DNA from 2 places in the Lutispora sp. QWL-02 genome. Region 1 is predicted to be linked to the other one. Evidence: a T-box and tRNA genes for the amino acid it is inferred to sense, from the RefSeq annotation. Region 1 holds a T-box; the other holds one or more tRNA genes.
What was found. The T-box of region 1 lies ahead of metG (methionine--tRNA ligase). A T-box ahead of a tRNA ligase gene usually reads a tRNA of that ligase, here a tRNA-Met.
Positions count from the first base shown of each region.

Region 2: it has a tRNA-Met gene. The T-box ahead of metG (methionine--tRNA ligase) is inferred to sense a tRNA for this amino acid. The anticodon was not compared.

Region 1 is NZ_CM177762.1:3,393,048-3,400,760, reverse strand. It holds gene AC4HCY_RS16020 (hypothetical protein) at 1-596, shown strand, start outside; gene AC4HCY_RS16015 (GNAT family N-acetyltransferase) at 925-1,446, shown strand; gene AC4HCY_RS16010 (TIGR03915 family putative DNA repair protein) at 1,447-2,187, opposite strand; gene AC4HCY_RS16005 (putative DNA modification/repair radical SAM protein) at 2,184-3,494, opposite strand; gene AC4HCY_RS16000 (copper amine oxidase N-terminal domain-containing protein) at 3,677-4,642, shown strand; gene AC4HCY_RS15995 (serpin family protein) at 4,781-6,109, shown strand; T-box leader at 6,183-6,446, shown strand; gene metG (methionine--tRNA ligase) at 6,528-7,713, shown strand, end outside.
Region 2 is NZ_CM177762.1:1,162,482-1,170,194, forward strand. It holds gene yabN (bifunctional methyltransferase/pyrophosphohydrolase YabN) at 1-664, shown strand, start outside; gene AC4HCY_RS05100 (HU family DNA-binding protein) at 745-1,020, shown strand; gene AC4HCY_RS05105 (RNA-binding S4 domain-containing protein) at 1,206-1,451, shown strand; gene yabP (sporulation protein YabP) at 1,525-1,812, shown strand; gene yabQ (spore cortex biosynthesis protein YabQ) at 1,843-2,376, shown strand; gene ftsL (cell division protein FtsL) at 2,398-2,712, shown strand; gene AC4HCY_RS05125 (S1 domain-containing RNA-binding protein) at 2,795-3,220, shown strand; gene AC4HCY_RS05130 (Ppx/GppA phosphatase family protein) at 3,294-4,214, shown strand; tRNA gene AC4HCY_RS05135 (tRNA-Leu) at 4,322-4,410, shown strand; tRNA gene AC4HCY_RS05140 (tRNA-Met) at 4,419-4,495, shown strand; tRNA gene AC4HCY_RS05145 (tRNA-Met) at 4,539-4,615, shown strand; tRNA gene AC4HCY_RS05150 (tRNA-Glu) at 4,639-4,713, shown strand; tRNA gene AC4HCY_RS05155 (tRNA-Thr) at 4,738-4,813, shown strand; gene bcp (thioredoxin-dependent thiol peroxidase) at 4,959-5,417, shown strand; gene AC4HCY_RS05165 (DUF1657 domain-containing protein) at 5,613-5,837, shown strand; gene spoIIE (stage II sporulation protein E) at 6,180-7,713, shown strand, end outside.

The DNA.
Region 1 (7,713 bases):
CGATGCAAAAGACTATATCGGAGCAGAAGTATTATCCAAAATATTCATATGATGAAGAGCAACAGAAAATTGCAGAAGCTTTAGATGAATATCAAAGCGGTTTATACCCGAATAAAAAACTATTCTTAACTGAAGTATTATCTGCCTTGCCTGTATGGGTAGAAAATGACATTAATAATTCCAACTATAAAATGGATCAGAAGAAAATCAATAAGGCTAAAGCTGAGCAGCGAGAGATTTTAATTAGGGTGATAAGGGCTTCAAATGAATATAAGCTGACAGGAGAAATCAAGGACAAGGAGGCATTGTCTTATGTGTATGGTAATAAATGGGATAAAAAGAAGGTTAATCCACATAGAATATTTTTCGAGTATTATGAACCTGATTATTATATGTTCTGCTACAAAATAGAACCGGTAAGCCCGGAAGCTTCCGTATTGGGCAGACAAGACGGATTTCACTATTTAGTGCACTTCTTTTACGATACAAAGAAAGTAAATGGTCCGAAGCCTGAGGGCTTATTGCAGCATAATGCTATGGTTGTCGATAAAGTTGATGGAAAATGGATGATAGTTGATTACGGTCCAAACAATTAAGAATAAGAAATTTATGTTTAAAGAACTAAACGGCAATGCCTCCTTAGTTTCGCTATATAGATGGAGCGAAGTTGAGGAGGTATTTTATGTACTTTAAAAAATGAAGCAATAGCTTAGTTGAAATTGGTATCTTGTGTAAGATATAATAATAAGAGGGAAAGTTTGTACTAAGGCTCATATAAATATGCTTGTAATATTTATATGATTAAAGAAATAAGGTTGAATTGAAGACGTAGAGGAATGCGGAGTTTAAGAATGAAACGAGGAGTGAAATCATGCTCACTTTCTTAGGGGTTATTGATGACAGTCCGGAAAGGGTGGGATTTTTATGTTAAATAAAAGAAATAATCAATTGGAGACTGAAAGGCTTTATCTGCGCCATTTCAAAAATGGGGACATAGACGAGTATTCAAAGATTATGGGGCAGGATGAAGTGGGCCAATGGCTTCCGAGAGGGAGAGGCTATACAAAAGAAGAAGTTGAAAAGTCTATGGCTGGTATGTCAAAGCATTGGGAAGAAAAAGGTTACGGCATATGGGCTGTAATCGAAAAAGAAAGCGGTAGAATGATTGGGCATTGCGGACTTAATTTTGTGAAGCAAAATGATGAAGTAGAAGTGCTCTATGCTCTCGGTAAAGAATATTGGGGATTGGGTTATGCCACTGAAGCCGCCGGAGCGGCTTTGGACTTTGGTTTTGATGTGCTGGGGCTGGATAGGATAGTCGCCTTTGCCAAGACTGATAACACCGCTTCAAAAAAAGTTATAGAAAAAATCGGGCTGAAATATATAAAGGATATTGAAATATTTGGCATGACCTGTGCCTATTATGATATGAAGCGGGAATTATAGCTATTTCATCTCGATCAGATACTTCCAGTATTTCTTAGGCATAAAATTGGCCTGGAGCTTTGGATTTATCCTATCCTTTATAGTTATACTTTCAAAATACTGCTTCCAAAGCTCCTGATAAAACAGCTCCTTCTCGTGAAATTCTATCCCTCCATTTATTTCTATATCGCTCATAAACCATTTGGTCTTATCATAGAATACTCCATAGTTCCTCTTTATATCATGAATGACGAAGATCTGGTCGGCCATTCTCTCGGCAAAATGCTTTCCTAAGAGGCACGCAGTGTTGTATTGTGTCTCTATCGGTGCATAATAAATATTGTCCTGCAGGAGCCTGAACCTTATAATTCCCAACAGCAGATGCTTTTCCCTGTTTATTTTTGCAACCAGCTTGTTTATATTGCATACCCTGTCGTCGGACAGGTAGGAATCTACGATCTTTCCCACCTTAAATCCAAATCTTAGATACTCCAGTATGTAAATACCCGCATTTTCATGCTCTGATAAATAAGCATACATTATGTTGCCCAATGCATTTTTGGATATCTTTTTTACTGTTGCATCGTGGACTTTTCTGGATTTATCCATGTCAGTCTGTATATGATGCCTCCTTATCAGGAAATTATCTGTAAAGCTATTTAAAGGGACAATCTGCTCAGGGAAATCCTTTTCATAATATGCATCGTATATAGCTGTCAAAAGCCCATCAAAGGTGCCGTCATATATATAATAGAGCATCATAATTCACCTGTAATCCTTGATATATTTTCTTTAGCAGCCATAATCCCCGGGAAAAGGGTAAAGAAGGACAGCTGCTCCGAACTCTCATGGATCTTGATATTGTCTTCCGACAGTATATTTCTTCTTATTGATAGCGAATTGGTCGGAATGCTTTTTTGAGGAAAATACTTGCCCTTGCAGGTTATAAAATATTTTGCTCTCTTCAAAACTATACCTAGCTTTTTTAGGTCATCAAAGCCAAGGACAGAAACCCTTCTTGCCTGGAGGATGCGCTGAGCGGATTTCACTCCTATGCCGGGAACCCTTAGCAGCATAAAATAATCCGCTTTATTGACTTCTACAGGAAATTTATCCAGATTTCTCAGAGCCCAGTCACTTTTTGGATCCAGCAGCTCGTCAAAGTTGGGATTCCTTTCATTTAAAAGCTCGTCAGAATTAAAACCATAGAATCTCAGAAGCCAGTCTGCCTGATAAAGTCTGTGTTCCCGCAGGAGCGGAGGCATGCTTATCGCAGGAAGGCTGGGGTGCTTGGAAACAGGGATATAAGCAGAGTAATACACTCTTTTGAGCCCATAGCTATGATAGAGAGATTCCGAAAGCTTCAAAATCTTTAAATCATTGTCCTTTGTGGCTCCAATGATCAATTGGGTGGATTGGCCTCCCGGCACGAATTTAGGGGCGCTTTTAAACCTTTGCTTTTCTTCCTGATTCTGAATTATCCCGGATTTAATGAGTCCCATAGGCTTTATTATGGACTCCTTGGTCTTCTGAGGGGCTAAAAGCTTAAGGCTTTCATTGGATGGAAGCTCAATATTGACGCTCATCCTGTCCGCATATTTTCCTGTCTCCTCTATAAGTGTATTGCTCGCTCCCGGTATAGCCTTTATATGAATATATCCGTTAAAATTCTCTTCTTCCCTCAGCTTCTTGACAGATTTTAAAAGCTGTTCCATGGTGTAGTCCGGGCTTTGGCATATCGCGGAGCTGAGGAAAAGTCCTTCTATGTAATTCCTTCTGTAAAAGTTGATGGTGAGGCTTGCCAGCTCATCGGGAGTAAAAGAAGCCCTGGGTATATCGTTTGAAGAACGATTGATGCAGTATTTGCAGTCATATATACAGGAGTTTGTAAACAACACTTTTAATAATGAAACGCACCTGCCGTCAGGAGTCCAACTGTGGCATATGCCAGCAGGAGCAGCATTTCCTATTCCGCCTTTTTTGTTTTTCCTGTCGCTGCCGCTGGATGAACAGGATACATCATATTTTGCAGAATCGGATAATATTTTAATTTTCTCTATAAGGTTCATAAAATACACCTCTATAGTCAGCTTTTACTATAATTTTACCAAAGTTTTTCAGCTTATGCAAACATATGTTCGCATAAGCTGAGATTTTTTTTGCAGAGTTATCCTTTGGAGCTGTGTGGAACTTTTTTTTATTTATGATGTCTAAGTAGTGTAAAACATATTTAAAAAGGAGAAAATACATCATGAAATTTAAAAAAGTATTTGCAGGATTTTTATCCGTATCTATTCTATCGCTTTCAACAATTACAGCCTTTGCAGCTGGCCCGGAAGATTTAAGGATCATCAGTGACGCAGAACAGATCAAGGAAATTCTGCCTCAATCATATTTCAATTCTTTTACCGGAGTGGTCAAGAAAATAACCGATCGTGAAGGGGTCAAAGGCTCCAAGATGATCTATGTTATAAATGAAGAAGGGTTGGAAGCAAACATAATAGTATCTGATGATACATATATTGTAAACAATGCTGAAATTATGACAGGCGCAGTGATCACAGGGTTCTATGAAGCAAATGCGCCAATGATTATGATATATCCGGCCCAATATAATGCCAAAGTTGTTGCCGTTCAAAGCCAAGCTGAAAATGTTAAGGTCGATATGTTTGGCAAAGATTTGGTCAGCGCTGATAATACATTAAAATTAAATATTTCGGATGCTACAGAAATTATTTCACAAACAGGAAAAAGCTTTAAAGGTGATCTGGAAAACAGAAAGCTTGTTGTTTTATATGGCCCGTCTACAAGAAGCATCCCGGCACAAACAAATCCGATAAAGGTGATCGTATTAGATGATGCGGCGGATATGGACATCATTGTTGATAACAAGAAAATAGATGGCCCGCGGGCCTACACCAATGAACAGGGAACTATCATGGTCCCGCTCCGCGCAGCAGCTGAAGCGTTGGGCTTTGAAGTAGCCTGGGATGGCGAATCGAAAAGCATTATGGTTGGCAAAGGCATTTCACTAAAAATAGGCCAAGATAATTATATTTATATGAAAACCGCCCCCATTCAATTGGGAACTGCTCCGGAGGCATTTGAAGGAAGGACTTTTGTTCCGCTGAACTTCTTTAGAGAAGTGATGCGTATGAACAATGCATATGTGTTTGAAGGGCAAATTGTAATAGACAATGGAGAAAAAATGGAATAGATAGTAAAGCGGCTCCGCAAGGAGCCGTTTTATTGTTGGAACTATTTCCTTTATTTGCCGTCAATAGTAAGTGAATGTTGATATAATAAAGTTATATAGATCAAACTGGTTAAGTATTGATTAAAAGGAGGTTGGCAAATGTTGAATGCTCAAAGGGCTGGAAGAAAGGCGCATAATTTAATTTGGTATGGAGCTGCTTTTGCCGTAATTGCTGCTATATTATGCTCTTATCTGTTTGCCGGTAACGTTAATTCGGATCATATAATTGCGAAGCCCAAATACCCCGAAAAAATAGGTTTTAATGAGTCTGAAGAAAAATATAAGCGGCGAGAAGAAATAGATGAAGAATTTATTGATAGTCTTAAGGAATTTTCTTTTAATTCTGCCTCAATAATTTTGAGAGAAGAAGATTCAAAAACAAACGCTTTATATTCTCCTATGAGCTTGTATATGGCCCTTGCAATGATGGCGGAAAGCGCCCAGGGAAGCACGCAGGAAGAAATCCTAAAAGCAGTAAACATGAATGATATGGATATGATAAGGGAGCAGACCGGAAAACTATTCCGCAAATTGTATTTTTATAATGAGATTGGAAGGTTGAATCTTGCAAATTCATTATGGCTTAATAAAGATATTGAATTCAATAAAAGCTTCTTGGGGAAAATGGCTGCAGATTATTATGCTCATTCTTTCAGTGTGGATTTTGATGATAAATATACATCAAGAAAAATCAGCGAATGGGTATCAGAGCATACAGGAGGAAAGCTTGGCACCGATCCCGATGATTTCCCAATAGATTCTGAACAGGTGATGACCCTTCTCAATACCGTATATTTTTATGATGAATGGGTGGACAGTTTCAATGCCGATAAAACCGCAAAAGACACTTTTCATCTTGAAGATGGAAGCACTATAAGCTGTGATTTCATGAATATGACTCGTGGCAGCCACAGATTTGTGGGAGCAGACGGTTATACTGCATCCGGCCTTTCTTTTAAAAATGGCGGCAGCATGGTGTTTATTCTGCCTGATGAAGGAATATCACCCATGGATATGGTATCAGATCCTAAGATACTGTCGGAGGCTGTCAACTCCTTATTTTCAGAGAAGCGTCAATTTGGGAAAGTCATATTCAAAATTCCTAAGTTCAAATATAAAGCAGAGCTTGACTTGAGGAAATCTGTAGAAAGCTTGGGCATTAAAAGCGCTTTTGAAGCCGGAACAGCAGATTTTACACCATTATCTGAAACAAAGCCCATATTTGTTTCGAAGATAAAACAATCAGCAGCAATCTCTATTGATGAAAAAGGATGCGAAGCTACTGCATTTACTAAGATTGATTATGTGGGAGCAGCAAGGCCGGACGGCACAGCTGAGATGATCCTTGACAGGCCTTTTATATTCGCAATAACAGGAGCAGATGCATGCCCTTTGTTTATCGGGGTTATAAACAATCCGGCAGCATGAAGCAGAAAAATTTTGCTTGACCCATTGACTCATAGAGTTGTTTGTATTAGAATATTACAAATATGTTAATATTATATATGCGATGAAGAGAAGAGTAGCCGTCGATGACTTTAGCAGAGAGCTCCGGCTGGTGAAAAGGAGTAAAGAATAGACAGGTGAACATGGTCTCGGAGCATTCGCACCGATTTTCTTATGGATTTAGGCTGCGACGGCTGCACCCGTTACAGTGCCGGAGTATAATCAGAATTTATTATTCTGACGTACTTGTTGAGGCTGATGCCGTAAGTCATCAGCGAACCGGGGTGGTACCACGGAGTATAGTGCTCTCGTCCCCAGGATAATACCTGGGGGTGAGGGCTTTATTTATTTGTTCTTATATACATGATCAGACGACTTAAAAAATCAGGAGGTGTTTTTAATGGACATATTTATTGGAGGAGCCTGGCCTTATGCAAATGGATCGCTTCATATAGGCCATATTGCAGCTTTGCTGCCGGGTGACATTTTAGCGAGGTATTTCAGACTGAAAAAATATAACGTGTGCTATGTGTCAGGAAGCGATTGCCACGGCACGCCTATTCAGATCAGGGCAAGCAAGGAGGGTGTATCTCCTGAACAGATAGCAGACCGCTATCATAATGAATTTAAGGCTTGCTTTGAAAAACTAGGCTTTTCTTATGACTTGTACACCCAGACCAATGACCCTTATCACATTGATTTTGTCCAGGAGTTCTTTACGGATCTTTTGGAAAGTGGTTATATCTATAGTAAAACCATAGAACAAGCCTTTTGCGAAGAGTGCAATCGATTTCTCCCGGATAGATTTGTTATAGGCAAATGCCCCAACTGTGGAAGCAGTGCCAAGGGTGATCAGTGTGACGCTTGTGGGGCTCTTTTAGACCCAGCCAATCTAAATGACAGAAGCTGCGGAATCTGTGGTGAAACCCCGATTTTCAAATCATCTGAGCATTTCTTTTTGGCATTATCAAAGCTGGAGCAGTTCATTAATGACTATATCACCAATTCTTGCGGCTGGAGAGCCAATGCAATAGGGCTGTCAAAAAGATATGTTGATGAAGGCCTTAGAGACAGGGCTGTGACCAGGGATCTGGAATGGGGCATACCTGTCCCTGCAGAAGGATTCGAAAATAAAAAGATATATGTATGGGTTGAAGCAGTATTAGGATATCTTTCGGCAAGCAAAAAATGGGCACAGGCCCGGGGTGTGAACTGGAAGTCCATATGGGCTGAAAAGTCTTTGCATTATTATGTACATGGTAAAGATAATATTCCTTTTCATACTGTCATACTTCCCGCATTGCTCAAGGCTCATGGCGGCTTTCACCTGCCGGATAGGATAATATCAAGCGAGTATGTAACGCTTGAAGGCAGAAAAATATCCACGAGCCAAAACTGGGCTGTATGGATACCATATCTTATTGAGCACTATGATCCGGACACTATTCGCTATTTCTTTATAGCTAATGGCCCTGAGACGAGAGATGCCGACTTTTCATGGAGGGAATTTATTAATAGCCATAATGGAGAGCTGCTCGGTGCATATGGTAATTTTGTTAATAGAAGCCTTGTTTTTATACAAAAAT
Region 2 (7,713 bases), 2.2 Mb from region 1:
TGCGATAGAAATCGGCGATATAGACCAATTGATTGAAGAGCTAGGGGACGTGCTTCTCCAAGTAGTGTTTCATTGTCAGATTGGGAAGGAGGCTGGTGAGTTCCACATCCATGATGTCATCACGTTTTTAGCAGACAAACTGATTTCAAGACATCCTCATGTATTTGGTCAGGTCGAGGCCAATGATGAAAGCGGTGCCTTAGAGAACTGGGAAGCAGCAAAAAGAAACGAAAAAGGCATGGATAACTATACTGATACTCTGAAAGCTATTCCAAAGGCAATGCCTTCTTTGACCAGAAGCTGGAAGGTCCAGGAAAAAGCTGCCCTGACAGGATTTGACTGGCCTGATGTGGATGGAGCAATGGCAAAGGTTGATGAAGAAATTTTGGAATTAAAAGAGGTATATAAAACTGCAAAAAAAGACAAAATAGAAGAAGAAATTGGTGATTTACTTTTTGCAGTGGTAAATGTGGCAAGATTTCTTAAAATGCAACCTGAGCTCGCTTTAACAAAGACCATAAATAAATTCATTCTCAGATTCAGCTATATCGAAGAAATTGCTATGGCTCAAGGTAAAAAAATGGAAGAAATGACGTTGGAAGAGATGGATTTGTTGTGGAATAAGGCAAAAACACATAATTTTACTAAAACTGATAAAAACTAATCATAAAAAAGAAGGATTTTTGCCAGAAATAGAGAATATGCTTATAGTACTCATGAACAAAATAATAGGAGGGTTATTTAATGAACAAAGCTGAACTTATCGCCAGCATGGCTGAAAAATGCGAATTGACAAAAAAGGATACTGAAAAGGCTCTAAAAGCATTCATGGATACTGTACAGGAATCACTTGCAAAAGGTGACAAAGTGCAGTTGGTGGGTTTTGGTACATTCGAAGTTAAGCAAAGAGCTGCCAGAGTAGGCAGAAACCCAAGAACAAAAGAAGAAATAAAGATACCGGCTTCAAAAGCTCCATTATTCAAACCAGGCAAGGATCTTAAAGATTCTGTCAACAAGTAAAAGCGCTTAATTACATACGCAGAGCAAAATCAGGTCTATGACCTGATTTTTTTGTAGAATGAGACTTGACTTTGCTTTACTGCAATAACTCATTGATGCATCTATTGTGTTGACTGATAAGACCCAAGAGGAATACATTCACCCTGAGCTCTGAGTTCTGAGTTCTATTCTAAGGAGGAAAATATATGAGATTGGATAAATTCCTTAAAGTATCAAGATTGATAAAGAGAAGGACTGTCGCCAAGGAAGCCTGCGAGGGGGATAAGATATATCTCAACGGAAAGATATCAAAGCCCGGAGCGGAGGTAAAGATAGGGGATATAATTGAGATTGTATTCGGGGACAGGAGGATAAGAGCAGAAGTCCTGAGCATAAACGAAAAGGCAGCCAAGGATGAAGCCAAGGAAATGTACAGGATTTTGGAAGGTTAAGACACATATTATGGTTGATCCCGCATATAAATGAATAAAGTTCTCTATTTTAGCAGGTGCAGGAGGTCTATATATGGAAGATATTAAAGGCATAAAAGCCAAACACCATAATATCACTCTTGAAAGCCGGGAAAAGCTTAATATAAGCGGAGTTACGGATGTAGGCAGCTTTGATGAAAGCAATGTGATTGTGAGCACACAAATGGGAGAGCTTGTGATAAAAGGCGAGGATTTGCGCATCAGCAGCCTGGATGTCAATGATGGAAATGTGTCGATCAAAGGCCTTGTACACTCGATAGCATATGAATCAAAGGGAGCATACAAGAACGAAAGAGGGTTTTTTAAGAGTCTCTTCAAATAAAAAGTACGCTGCAGTAATGGAGGTTTTCCTATGGAGACAGTACATTTTCAAGTTTACGTTTTTTCTATTACTGTATATGGCGGGATAATAATCGGACTAGCGTATGATATGTACAGGGTGATCAAGGGTGTCCACAGAACAAAAGGGATGATCACTTCCCTCTGGGATATATTGTTTTTGCTGATGACCCTTATGATAGCAGTATGGGCCATATTCTCCAGCAATTATGGTGATTTGAGGATTTATGTTTTTATAGGCTTCGTCGTCGGCTTCTTTTTATATGAAAAAATAATCAGCAAAATAGCAGCAGCGTTATTTTCCTATATACTTCAATCCATAAGAGCTGCAGTAAAAAGAGGGAGCCGTTTGATAATTTTGCCTTTAAGGTTTTTATGGTATTTTATTGTACGCCCTTTTTCCAAGATAAGGGAATATTTGAAAACAAAAATAATAAAAACTAAGAAAAAAGCATTATTGCCTAAAAAACTATTGAGAGATGCGAAGAAATATTATAAACTGATAATTAAAAGGGATAATCATAAAGAGGATGAACAACGGCTATAGAAATTTGGGAGGATAGGCATTATGAAGAGTAAAAGAAAAAAGAAAATAATATGGACTAATTTTTTTGCGTTTATATTTATTCTTTATGCTGCCTTCACCATTGCCAGCCAGCAAGTCACCATATACAGGCTGAAAAAATCACAGCAGGAGATATCCGGGAAAATTCAAACAGCCAAAAAAGAGAATCAAAAGCTGCAGGACATGCTTAAGGATACTTCAACCAAGGAGTATATCGAGAAAGCAGCCCGGGAGCAGCTTGGATTGGTTAAGCCCGATGAGAGAGTATATGTTGATCAGTCCTCGTCTGATGTCAATTTGCAAGAAGGGGGTAATTAGTTATAGTAATTTTTTTCTAATATCTTCTGGAAATTATTTTTAATTATCACCCATTGCAAATTAAAGGAGGAATTTTTTCAGTATGCCTATAGAGGAAGGTATGATAGTTGATGGAGTTGTAGCCAATATAACCAAATTTGGTGCTTTTGTTCAACTATCGGGGGGGAAAACCGGACTGGTCCACATTTCAGAGATTGCTGATACGTATATAAAAGATATAAACAGCTATCTAAAAGAAAAACAATCGGTCAGAGTGAAGGTATTGAACATAGACCGAGACGGAAAGATAAATCTGTCGATCAAGCAGGCCCAGACGATTAAAAAGTCCACAAAGCCTGTTGAAATAGACTGGCAGCAAGAATTTAAGAAGACCCAGAACGGAAGCTTTGAGGATAGGCTTTCGAAATTCATGAAGGAGAGCGAGGAAAGGCTTCAGGAATTTATGAAGAATAGAGAGTCAAAGAGAAGCGGCGGTTATAGCCGCAAGGGAGACATTGCCCAGAGATAAAATTATATAATCAATGATACTGTCAGTTATGCTGACAGTATTGTTTTTAAAAACTAACATAAAGGAGATTCGTATGAGTAAAATTGCCGCAATAGATTTGGGAACTAATTCTATAAGATTGATGTTATGTGAGGTTGTAGGAGGTAATTTCAAGCGAAAGACTAAAGAAGTTATTACGACCAGGATAGGCAAAGATATGGGACATTCAAGCTTGCTTACCGAAAAAGCGATGCAGAAAAACATTGAAGCGATCAAATATTTTATGAAAAAAGCGGAAGACTTTGGAGCGGAAAGGATTACAATAGCTGCTACCAGCGCTATAAGAGATGCAGGCAACAGAGAAGATTTCCTGGAAAAGGTGAAAAATGAAACCGGTTTGACCATAAAAGTTTTAGATGGAGAAGAGGAAGCAGCGATAGGCATGTTTGGAGCATCCTATGGCCTCGGGAAGAGTGAAAACCTTCTTGTTATAGATGTTGGAGGCGGAAGCACTGAATTGGTGTTGAGCGAAGGTGAGAATATCCTTTATTCTGCCAGTATTAATGCAGGAGCCGTCAGGATGACGGAAAAGTTTATCAAAACAAATCCGATCCATCAATCAGATATAAATGCCCTGGAAAAAAATCTGGATCTTTTGTTTAGGGACGCTTTATCTTTTTTGAAAAATAAGAAAATAGGCAGAATAGTGGCTATTGGCGGTACCGCGACAACTGCGGCTTCGATTTTCCATCAAATGAAAGTATATGATTGGGAGATAGTTCACAATACTATATTAGCCAGAGAATTTTTAAACAAAATTTTTGAAAACTTGAAGGCTATGTCGGTTAAAGAAAGGTATGTTGTAAAAGGCTTGCAGAAAGAAAGAGCCGATATCATACCTGCAGGTATTTTTATAACAAAATATATTATGGAAAAGCTGAATGCTGAGGAGATCATCATAAGCGAAAATGATAATCTTGAGGGCATGGTAATAAAATACAGCGGAGTCTTTTAGAGCCTCCAATTCAGGATTTTTTTATATTTCATAAAATTGTTGTTGACGATTGGGGATAAAACATATATAATTATATTTGTCGCTGTACGGTGATAGCCGAGCAGTTGGCCGGAGTGGCGGAACTGGCAGACGCACAGGACTTAAAATCCTGCGGTCCCAAAAGACCGTACCGGTTCGATTCCGGTCTCCGGCACCAGTATTCATCGCGGGGTAGAGCAGTCCGGTAGCTCGTCGGGCTCATAACCCGGAGGTCGTGGGTTCAAATCCCTCCCCCGCAACCAAAATTTAAAAGATGATTGTCATGATGCATTACAATCAGATAACGGCGGCGTAGCTCAGTTGGCTAGAGCATTCGGTTCATACCCGAACGGTCATTGGTTCAAATCCAATCGCCGCTACCATTTATTTTTGAAGCAAAAGATATGGCCCATTGGTCAAGCGGTCAAGACATCGCCCTCTCACGGCGGTAACGGGGGTTCGATTCCCCCATGGGTCACCATAAAGCCTATAATAATTTAGATACGCTGGTGTAGCTCAGCAGGTAGAGCAGCTGACTTGTAATCAGCAGGTCGGGGGTTCAATTCCGTCCACCAGCTCCATTTGAAACAAAGCTTGCAAAGCAAATAACTTTGCAAGCTTTTTATAATTTATAGGGAAGTATAGATTTCTTTTGCTCCATAATCTTGAAGTATGGTATAAAAAATGCCATAATATTGCTAATAAAGAAGTAAGGGAGATAAAGCTATGTTGCATATTGGAGAAAAAGCACCTGATTTTACATTGAATGACAAGGATGGCAATGCCGTAAGCCTTTCTGATTTTCGAGGCAAAAAGGTGGTCGTGTATTTTTATCCCAAGGATAATACTCCCGGATGCTCACGCCAGGCTCAAGCCTTTAAAGCTTTATATGACAGCTTTAAGAACAATGATATTGTGATCATAGGCATCAGCAAGGACAGTGAAAAATCCCACCAGAGCTTTGTGACCAAATATGAGCTGCCTTTTATCCTGTTATCGGATCCGGAGCTCAAGGCAATTCAGGCATATGGTGTATGGCAGGAGAAAAAAATTTATGGCAAAACAAGCATGGGCGTAGTGCGCTCAACTTATATAATCGATGAAGAAGGAAAGGTTATGAAGGTTTTTCCGAAAGCAAAGCCTGATACCAATGCGGCAGAAATTTTAGAATTTCTCGTAAAATAGAAGATTCAATAAAAAATATCGCAAGTTTTGCGATATTTTTTATTATGCATGGGAAATCCCCATTAAAAGGACTGTAAAGTCTTTTTTTAATAAAATGCATTTTATTCATAAAAAATCAAAAAATGTTCTACATATTAATTCGCTAAATAAACAGAATATCTAATGAAATCAATTTTAAAATGAGGTGAATTGAAAATGACAGTGCAAAGCGATTTAAAGAAAGCCATAGCATCAGCAGAGGCTGCAAAAGGCACTTATTCGATGGCGGCCGAGTCTACTGAAGATCAGACCGCAAAACAAAAATATGAGGAAATGAAGGTAGATATGGATAAGCATCTGATGTATCTGAACAACCGCCTGAACTATCTGAACAGCAGCAACAGCCTGAATCAGCAGCAGAGTCAACAGCCCCTCGAGTAATCCGGCGCATTAGTTTTAAAATGCGATGGGGAACGGCAAACACGAAAAGTCACTGAAACTTCACAAAAAATCCTTCCGTGTTTTTCCGTGAAAAATTCCGTGTCTTTCAGTGGTTTCCGTCTCCTCTTTTGTCGCATTATTTTAAGATTATGTCATTTCGTTGTTTAACTTGTCACAAATATTTTTTCCCGCCCAAACCTAACTTGACAAATATTTCAGCCAGCTTTTGGTAATATAAACTTTACAGGATTAAAGATAAAGACTTCATAGTATTTGCAGAATCATAAAATTGAAGCGGTTGGCACAAAAGCTTGATTTAATAAATAACAGGTGGTGGGTATATTGGTAGATCTGATTGCTCCCGGGAAGAAAGCGATGCCCAAGCTGAGGGCTATTGCACAGAGCAGTGGTTTTATGCTGATTGCCGGCGGGGCTTTTTTCGGATTTTTTATGGGGAGGATAGTTATACTGGATTTCTTAAATCCTTTCTCAATGGCTTTATTATGTGCGTCCATGATAAACGGTGTGAGTCCCTATGTCATATGCACCAGCATCCTTGCAGGTTCATTCAGCCTCAATAGTCCCGAACTTTTGCTAAAAAACATTATCCTGATCTTTGTACTGCTGTTTTTTTATTTGATCATAAAGAGGACAAGGCTTAATAAGAAAATGTTTTTCAGCATATTTGCTCCATTGGCCAATCTGACTGCAGGAATTTTTATTTTTTATATAAAAGATTATTATCTCTATGACATGCTCATGATAATCATAGAATCCGTCATGATGTGCGCATTGATAAATATTTATGACAAGTCTGTCTCCTTTTTCATCAACATAAAAAAAAGGACTAAAATATCTGCTGAGGAGATAATCTCTGCCTCATTGCTCATAACCTCGGCTTTTTTGGGAGCCTCAGTACATATCTGGCAGCTGTCGGTTAAAAACATCATATCCATATCAATAATCCTGCTGCTGTCCCATTTCGGCAATATAGGAACCGGAGCTGCATCAGGCACTGTTTTCGGAGTTTTGCAAGCCCTGTCCGGTGATATATATCCTTCTGCAATCGGAGTATACGGAATTTGCGGAGTTTTGGCGGCCGCCTTCAAACCTTATGGCCGGTTCATGTCGGTGCTGGGATTTATCCTTGGGAATGCCGTCATGACCTTCTATATAAACGGTTCGACGGAGGTTCTCATAAGGCTGGAAGAAATCTTGGCTGCTGCTTTGATATTCATGCTTATCCCTGATAAGAAGATAGAAAAATTATTTTCTCATAAATGGGGATATACTGCCGCTTCTTCAAGGAAAAAAGGAGAAGAGAGCAGAGTAAAGGACTATACTGTAGAGAGGCTGTCCGAGATATCCCAAGTATTCAGGGAGCTGTCTGTTTCCATGAGTGCCGGTCTCGGAGGAAAGGAATATTTCTCTCAATTGGATGCGGCGGAGATCTTGGAAAAGGTGGTAAGGGATGTATGCCACGGCTGCGGTATGTATAATACCTGCTGGAAAAAGGAATTCTACGGCACCTATCAAAAAATGTTCAATGCTTTATCCGAAATAGAAAGCGGCAATTATGATGAGAGAGATAAGGGTATAAAGATCATAAATAAATGCTTATTTCCTGAAAAAGTATGGAGCAGGCTTAAATACCATTACGATATATACAGGCATACCATTGCATGGAAAAAGAAGGTGGATAGCAGCCGGCATGCATTGAGCCGTCAAATGCAAGAGACCTCAAAGCTCATCAGCGGGCTGGCCAATAAATTCAATGCAAATCTGGAGTTTGATAAAGAGCTGGAGGAAGAGATTGCCGTTCATATGGATAAGCTGGGTATAGGCCTTGAAGATGTGACCGTAGTCGTCGACAAGT